DNA from 4 places in the Eubacterium sp. AF19-12LB genome. Region 1 is predicted to be linked to each of the others. Evidence: predicted binding sites of a transcription regulator. Region 1 holds the regulator's gene; each other region holds the start of a gene.
The links. Region 1 encodes LexA, which represses DNA repair genes until DNA is damaged. Its sites were predicted from a motif close to CNAACANNTGTTNG; they were not measured.

Region 1 (2,218 bases):
ATAAAAATCATTAATAAATAAATCAAAACGCTGTATGACTAAAATTTAGTTCATACAGCGTCTTGTAATTTTATTACATTGCCTATAGTCAATTTGCATTAACTATTATTATATTATTTCTTTATTTCATCTGAATAATACATAACTGATATATATTTCCCAGCGTGAATCTTATCACCACTTCCAATGTGATTATATTTACAGATTTCATCTACATACTCTGATACTGATGCATATTCCGGTGTTATGTATTTCTTAGCGATACTTGTTAATGTATCTCCGGGTTTAACCTCTACACTTGTGTAATATTTATATCTGTTAGAGTCAGCCTTCTTCTGTGCTCCAACATCTGTAAGCTTAACAGTACATACAACTGCAGTTGCAAGTAACATTGTAAAAATAACTGATGATAAAAAACTGTTTCTAAATAACTTCATGTTTAAAATCCTCCATATAATATATTTATATTATTGCTATTACGCGAACACTTGTTTGCTTTGTATAATTATATTAACACCCGAACGTTTGTTTGTCAATACTACTTTCGAATATTTGTTCGGTTTTTTGTTGCGTAATTTTTTCTTATATGATAAAATTAGCATATGAGGTGTACATTAGATGGTACAGTTAAGTATATTTTGAAATTTTTTTTTTGATTTTGAATATATTTTAAAATTTTATATATTATTTGGAGGAATTACATATGCCTGGTAAGATTACAGCTAAACAGCAACAGATTCTCGATTACATAAAAGAAGAAATATTAAGAAAAGGATATCCACCTACAGTTAGGGAAATCTGTGAGAAAGTTGGTTTGCGTTCTACTTCTTCTGTTCATTCACATTTAGCTACTTTAGAAGAAAACGGCTACATAAGAAGAGACCCTACTAAGCCTCGTGCTATCGAGATAATTGATGATGAATTTGGACTTGCACGAAGAGAAATGTCTAATATTCCGGTTGTTGGAAGAGTTGCTGCAGGTGAGCCATTACTTGCAGTTGAAAACATCGAAGATTATTTTGCATTGCCAACTGAATTTTTACCTAATAACGAAACGTTCATTTTGAAGATTCACGGTGAAAGCATGATTAACGTAGGTTTTTACGAGAATGATTATATTATTGTAGAAAGAACTTCTGCTGTAAGTAATGGAGATATTGTAGTTGCTTTAATAGATGATTCTGCTACAGTTAAAAGATTTTATAAAGAAGATGGCCATATCCGCCTTCAACCTGAAAATGACAATATGGATCCAATAATTGTCCCTGATTGTGAGATTTTAGGTAGAGTTCATTCATTATATAGACCTCATGTTGTTTAAGCTAACATAATATAAACATGTTATTTAAACTAATATAAAAAAGATATCAGTTGAAATAAACATTTTCATATCGAATAAGATAAATTTGTTCATTTTTACTGATATCTTTTTGTAATGTTATTACAATACTTTCTCGTTAGTGTGTTTTTATGCAAGGCAATCATCTAATGATTTAATTATAGCTTCTTTATCAAGATTCTGACCGATAAATACTAATTTAATCATACGATCGCCTACTTCTTCGTCCCAATCCTTAACTAATGTAGGATCATCTTTCATTGCCTGAGCACGTACTCTTCTTGGTGCTGTAGCATACCATCTGCCGGCATTTGTAATATTAATCTGTTTACCTGCCTGTTCAAACATATAAGCGTCATTATTGTTCTCAGCTGCCCAGATAATACCTTTGCTTCTGATAATACCTTTAGGCATATCATTAATCCAGTCTTCAAATTTTTCTTTAGCAAAAGGTTTTCTTCTATAATATACAAAACTTCCGATACCGTATTCTTCTGCCTCACCCTCTCCATGATGATGGTGGTGATGGTGATGATGTCCATGATGTCCGTGGTCATCATTTTCATGTTCATCATGATGATGATCGTGTCCCTCATGATCGTGTCCTTCGTGTTCATGTTCGTCATGATGATGACCGTGTTCCTCATGCTCGTGTTCCTCATGCTCGTGTTCGTCGTGGTCATGATGTTCGTCTTCATCTGCGTCATAATTTTCAAGAGCCTGAATCCAACCTGCTGACATACTTGCTTCATCGAAATCAAATCTTTCAGTATTTAAAATTTCACTTACAGGAACTTTTCCGTAGTTAGTATCAATTGTCTTAGCATTTGGCTGAAGAGTTTTAACAATAGTTTTAACCTTGTTTAACTGTTCTTCTGA
Region 2 (2,218 bases), on a different contig from region 1:
TAATGGAATCTTGGTGACAAAGCAACTGAACCGGACAATACTTTTCTGTAGTTTTTTATAAGTGATACAGCCACAGGAACAGAATCTCTTAACATTTTTTCTAATTCAATTGTATTTTTACGACATTTCTTATTTGCCTCAGGTTCAATCATGTGACCTTTAAAAGATTTATAATGAAATGTTCCACGCATGAGAATGTCAATTATTTTTTGCTTTGGCTTTCTAGGAGCAACAAATAAATGCTTAATAAGTCGCATCCATCGCATGCATTTATGTGAAGCAATTGTTGAAAGTCCTTTATAAAATACAGCAGCACTTTTGGCGGTGGCATAATCTGTAGAAACAAGTTTGTGCATTGGGTAGCGTTCAGGTTTAAAACCATCTTTTGAAAGCAAAAGATTCTCCAAATCACCTTCAATTTCTATGTGACCGCAACCTGTTTCATTCATACTTAAATTAACATAGGGATGACAAATGCTGTCCAATGTAAAATGGCATATAAATCCCATGATATAACTGAATTCTGCACTGTGAATTCCATATTTATGTACTACATCAATGGAATTAAGCATAAATGTGTAAGCATCGGATTTGTGAAGTTTAACACCATATTGGTTGATTTTGTTCATTGAAAAGGCTCTGTAGAAAAATAGATAATCAGGGCCCTGAAGTCCAAGTCTGAATGAATTTGGATATCTTCTGATAATTTCTTTATATTCAACGGGCAAATTTTTAATTACAAGTTTGCCAAATTTGTTATGAGCATATAATGAGGGCATAGTAATTCCTCCTTCTTAAGTATAAAACTTTTGTATAAATTCTTCTGTAGTTAGCCGTACCAAGTTTTTTCACCCGCGTATGAGTAAACTCAAGTGGGCTTAGAAACTCCAACGTTGATACCTACGGATTGTTTCGTGCTACGCACTCTTTACCCTAGCCTCGTATAATTTTATTTTAGCACAAATTAAAAAAAAAATAACATTATGAATATTAAATTTTCATTAATAATGTATTACTCAATAAAAAAGTTACAGAATTTGACTATTGCAAATTGTGCAAAAGGGTGTTATCATCATAACAGAACGTATGTTCGACAGAAAGGCGGTGACACATACATGGATAGCATGGAATTGAGTAATAAATCAGACGTAATTAGTATTGACAATTTAAGTAAAGAGCTTAATGATGCTACATATAATAAAACCAGCGTTATTGATGACAGTAAATTTAATACAGATTCCGTGGAAGTTAATGTTACTCATAATCTTAGCATGTCAGAGAAGTTAAGAATATTGACAGATGCTGCCAAGTACGATGTGGCGTGTACAAGTAGTGGCGTCGACAGAAGCAATAAGGGAAGTGGACTTGGAGATACTCATGCGTGTGGAATATGTCATACATTTGCGGCGGATGGAAGATGTGTGTCACTGCTTAAGATATTATTTACTAATGAGTGTATATATGATTGCAAGTATTGTGTTAACAGAGTTTCTAATGATGTGCCGAGGACAACATTTACACCTGATGAAGTTTGTAAATTAACCATAGAGTTTTATAGAAGAAATTATATAGAAGGGCTATTTTTGAGCTCGGGAATAGTTAAGAATCCTAATCATACAATGTCACTTATTTATGAAGCAATTTGGAAATTGAGAAATATACATCATTTTTATGGCTATATACATGTAAAAGTAATTCCGGGTACATCACCTGAAATTATTGAAAAATTGGGTTTTCTTGTTGATAGAATGAGTGCCAACTTAGAATTGCCAACGCAGGAAAGCCTTTCTGAACTTGCACCGAACAAGCATCATAAGAATATAATTACACCCATGAAACAGATTAAAGATGGAATGGGTCATTTGCTTCCGGGGAAGAATGACGGATATTATTATCCAATGAAATATGGAGGTTATAAGAGTTCTAAATTTGTCCCGGCAGGGCAGAGCACTCAGATGATTATTGGAGCAACAAGAGAAACAGATTACCAGATATTAAATGTAACAGCTACATTGTATGAGAAGTTTAAACTTAAGAGAGTGTTTTATTCAGGATTTGTAGATGTGAATCATAATATAGAGGCACCATCTTTGGAAGGTCATAGCATTTTACTTAGAGAACATAGATTGTATCAGGCGGATTGGCTATTAAGATATTATGGTTTTACGGCAGGGGAATTATTAAGCAAAGAGAAGCCTAATTTTAATATGGCGTTAGA
Region 3 (2,218 bases), on a different contig from region 1:
GAGCACCTGGAGATAAAGCGGGTGTTAAAGCTAAGGATATTATATATAAAGTAGAAGATGAAGAAGTAACCGGTGAAGATTTAAGCTCCGTTGTTGCAAAGATGAAAGGAGATAAAGGAACTAAGGTTAAAGTCACAGTATATCGTCCATCTACATCAAAGTATATTGATATGGAAATTGAAAGAGATGAAGTTAATGTTCCTACAATAGAAACAAAAATGCTTGATAATAATATAGGATACATGCAGATAACAGAATTTGATGAGGTTACATACAATCAGTTTAAAGAGGGCTTGGAAAGTTTAAAGAAGCAGGGAATGAAGTCTATTATTTTTGATGTTAGAGATAATCCGGGTGGAATGTATAAAACTGTAGTAAATATGTTAGATGATATTTTGCCTGAGGGAGTTTTGGTGTACACTGAGGATAAAGATGGCAATAAAGAGGAACAAAAATCTGATGCAAATTGCCTTGATATGCCTATGGTTGTTTTACAGAATGAAAACAGTGCCAGTGCAGCAGAGATTTTTGCAGGGGCAATTAAAGATTTTAAGGCAGGTACAATAATAGGATATACATCATTTGGAAAAGGGATTGTACAGACAATAATGCCATTATCTGACGGTTCGGCAATAAAACTTACGATACAGAGATATTTTACACCAAGTGGAGTTAATATTCAGGGAACAGGCATTGAACCGGATATTAAAGTAGAAGAAAATTCTGAGACAGAAAGAGATGACCAGTTACAAAAAGCAATAGATACATTGTCAGAAGAATAAAAAATTGTTAAAAGCGTACAGAACAAAAGTTCGATTTTGTTCTGTACTTTTTTTTGCCTGAATGATATACTAATCAGGTAGCAATACTAAGAAGATATCGAATAGAGTAAAAGTTTTATAATGAAATAATATGATGCTAGGGCGAAAGCCCCTATTTGTGAGCAAATAATGCTATTTATCAACTCTTTATAAAATTCGTTTGCAGGGCGACCCCTATTTGTGGGCAAACTCATGTGGAACTTAGACCTTTTGACTCTGGCATCACATAAAATAAGGGGATAAATATAACAGAGGTATTTTATGGATCATTTTGAATTAGTATCAGAATTTAAGCCGACAGGGGATCAGCCCCAGGCAATAGAAGAATTAGTTGAAGGATTTAAAAAAGGTAATCAGTGTGAAACCTTATTAGGTGTAACAGGTTCAGGTAAGACATTTACAATGGCGAATGTTATACAACAACTTAATAAACCAACGCTGATTATTGCTCATAACAAGACTTTGGCAGCTCAGTTATATGGTGAATTTAAAGAATTTTTTCCAAATAACGCAGTGGAATATTTTGTCTCCTATTATGATTATTATCAGCCGGAGGCGTATGTGCCAAGTACAGATACTTATATAGAAAAAGATTCGGCAATAAATGATGAAATAGATAAATTAAGACATTCGGCAACAATGGCTTTGATGGAAAGAAAAGACGTTATTATTATTTCGTCAGTTTCCTGTATTTATGGCTTAGGAGATCCGATTGATTATAAGAATATGGTTGTTTCCCTAAGACCGGGAATGATTAAGGATAGAGATGAAGTAATAAGAAAATTAATAGAGATACAATATGATCGCAACGATATGGATTTTAAGCGTGGTACTTTTCGTGTAAGAGGAGATGTTGTTGAGGTATTTCCGGCTTCCTATGGCGACACGGCAGTCCGTATAGAATTTTTTGGAGATGAGGTGGACAGGATAACGGAAATTGATACATTAACAGGTGAAGTTAAGAACAGACTGGAACATGTGGCAATTTTCCCTAATTCTCATTATGTTATTCCACCTGAAAAGATGGAAGGAGCAATTGCGGCAATTGAGAAGGAACTGGCACAACAGGTAGCTTATTTTAAGAGTGAGGATAAGCTGATTGAGGCACAAAGAATTGCCGAGCGTACTAATTTTGATATGGAAATGCTTAGGGAAACCGGCATTTGCTCAGGCATAGAGAATTATTCAAGACATATGGCAGGATTAGAGTCGGGTGCGACACCTCATACATTAATGGAATATTTTGGAGATGATTTTCTAATAATAATAGACGAATCGCATATTACAGTTCCACAGATTAGAGGAATGTATGCAGGCGATCAGTCAAGAAAGACAACACTGGTGGATTATGGATTCAGACTTCCATCAGCAAAAGATAACAGACCACTTAATTTTGA
Region 4 (2,218 bases), 110 kb from region 1:
ATTGAACTACGATATCGTCATCGATTATAATTCTACATTTCTTTCCTATATCTTTTATTTCAGTAATATAGTGCATGTTATTCCTCTACCTTACCATTATCCTGCTCTTCTGATTCACTTTCCTCATCATGTGAAGAAAAATGTTCACGAACTTTCTTTTCTATTTCGTTCATAGCAGCTTCATGTTCTCTTAGATATATCTTGGCATTTTCTCTACCCTGGCCAATCTTCTCACCATTATATGCATACCATGCGCCGCTCTTTACAACGACTCCAATTTTAGATGCTAAATCTAAAATATCTCCTTCTTTAGATATTCCTTTACCAAACATAATATCAAACTCAGCTTCTTTAAACGGAGGAGCTACTTTATTCTTAACAATCTTTACTTTAGCACGGTTTCCAATCATCTCTCCACCTGCTTTTAATGTTTCAACTCTTCTAACATCAATTCTTACAGATGAATAGAATTTCAATGCTCTACCACCTGTTGTGGTTTCCGGATTACCAAACATAACCCCAACTTTTTCTCTTAACTGGTTAATGAAAATAACAGAACAATTCGTCTTATTTATAACACCTGTTAATTTTCTTAATGCCTGTGACATAAGTCTTGCCTGAAGTGCTACATGTGTATCACCCATCTCGCCATCAATTTCAGCTTTAGGAACTAATGCCGCAACTGAATCAACAACAATTATATCAACTGCTCCTGAACGAACCATTGTATCGGCAATTTCTAATGCCTGTTCACCAAAATCAGGCTGTGAAATATATAAATTATCTATATCAACACCAATATTCTTAGCATAAATCGGATCAAGTGCATGTTCAGCATCAATAAACCCTGCAACTCCGCCCTGTTTCTGTACTTCAGCAATCATATGTAATGCAACCGTTGTCTTACCACTTGATTCAGGGCCATATATTTCAATAATTCTTCCCTTAGGAATCCCTCCAATTCCAAGTGCTATATCAAGGCTTAATGAACCTGTAGGTGTTGAATCTACATTCATCTGCGCCCTTGAATCCCCAAGTTTCATAATTGATCCTTTACCATGATCTTTCTCAATCTTAGCAATCGCTGCATCGAGTGCTTTTAATTTATCTTCTTTATTCATTTCGTTCCCTTTCTGTTCGAACTTATGTTCGTTATGTTATTATCTTATTATAACATTGAACCAATGTCAACCTTTTTTTATTACGGACGCTATTATAATATCACATTTTATATTTAAATTGCAATATTAAATTTATTGTTTAAATATTTTTATTAAAACTTTATCGTCACAATCAGCATTTTAAATATATATTACAGACAATTAACAATTTAAGTATATATTTGAATAGTTACAAACCAATCCTAATCAAACTATAAGATTAGTCTCTCCAATGCATGACAACTAACGATTCCATCTTCAAACATTAGTCCGGATACAATTAAAGCCGTATGAAAATTATGTTGCATTCTATCGCACTAATTACTCATACGGCTTATTTATATATTTATTTTTAGATTTATTTTTTATCAAAAATAATAATTGCTTAATGACATCAAAATCAAACTTAATCCTAATATTTCAAAATAAGATTATCTTACTTAGTTTCAAGCAATTTTTCAATTGCAGCAATTTTTGTACAAACAATCAATATTTTACTTGCATCGATCAATTCTTCAGGTGAAGGATATGATGGTGCAATTCTAATATTGCTATCTTTAGGATCTATTCCATATGGGAAAGGTGCTCCTGCCCCTGTGAGAACCATTCCTGCTTCTTTGCACATATTTACTACTTTCTTTGCACAGCCTTCCATAACATCAAAAGATATGAAATATCCACCATTTGGCTTTGTCCATGTAGCAATTCCATATCCATCTAATTCAGTATCAAGCATTTTCAATACTGCTTCAAACTTTGGTCTTAATTTAGCTGCATGTTTAGCCATATGTTTTTTTACACCTTCAGCATTCTTGAAATATTTTACATGACGAAGCTGATTCATTTTATCAAATCCGATTGTCTGTACTGACATTCTCTTCTTAATTTCATCAACATTTGCTACAGATGAAGCTATCGCAGCTATCCCTGAACCTGGGAATGTAACTTTCGATGTTGATGCAAATTCGTACACCATATCTTCATTTCCTGCTTTTTTACATTCATCAATAATATTTAATATAGTATCCTGTTTTTCTTCTTCATCGTATAAATGATGA

Region 2: the regulator LexA is predicted to act here: its motif matches at 1,080-1,093, upstream of DWX29_RS05405 (putative DNA modification/repair radical SAM protein).
Region 3: the regulator LexA is predicted to act here: its motif matches at 802-815, upstream of uvrB (excinuclease ABC subunit UvrB).
Region 4: the regulator LexA is predicted to act here: its motif matches at 1,139-1,152, upstream of recA (recombinase RecA).

What each region holds. Positions count from the first base shown of each region.
Region 1 is NZ_QUGP01000002.1:134,782-136,999, reverse strand. Features, by position in the region: gene DWX29_RS02290 (LysM domain-containing protein) at 114-437, opposite strand; gene lexA (transcriptional repressor LexA) at 704-1,321, shown strand; gene DWX29_RS02280 (GTP-binding protein) at 1,469-2,218, opposite strand, start outside.
Region 2 is NZ_QUGP01000004.1:147,758-149,975, reverse strand. Features, by position in the region: gene DWX29_RS05410 (zinc dependent phospholipase C family protein) at 1-779, opposite strand, end outside; gene DWX29_RS05405 (putative DNA modification/repair radical SAM protein) at 1,272-2,218, shown strand, end outside.
Region 3 is NZ_QUGP01000014.1:29,302-31,519, forward strand. Features, by position in the region: gene DWX29_RS11460 (S41 family peptidase) at 1-782, shown strand, start outside; gene uvrB (excinuclease ABC subunit UvrB) at 1,083-2,218, shown strand, end outside.
Region 4 is NZ_QUGP01000002.1:240,978-243,195, forward strand. Features, by position in the region: gene DWX29_RS02795 (regulatory protein RecX) at 1-76, opposite strand, end outside; gene recA (recombinase RecA) at 78-1,121, opposite strand; gene DWX29_RS02805 (aminotransferase) at 1,597-2,218, opposite strand, start outside.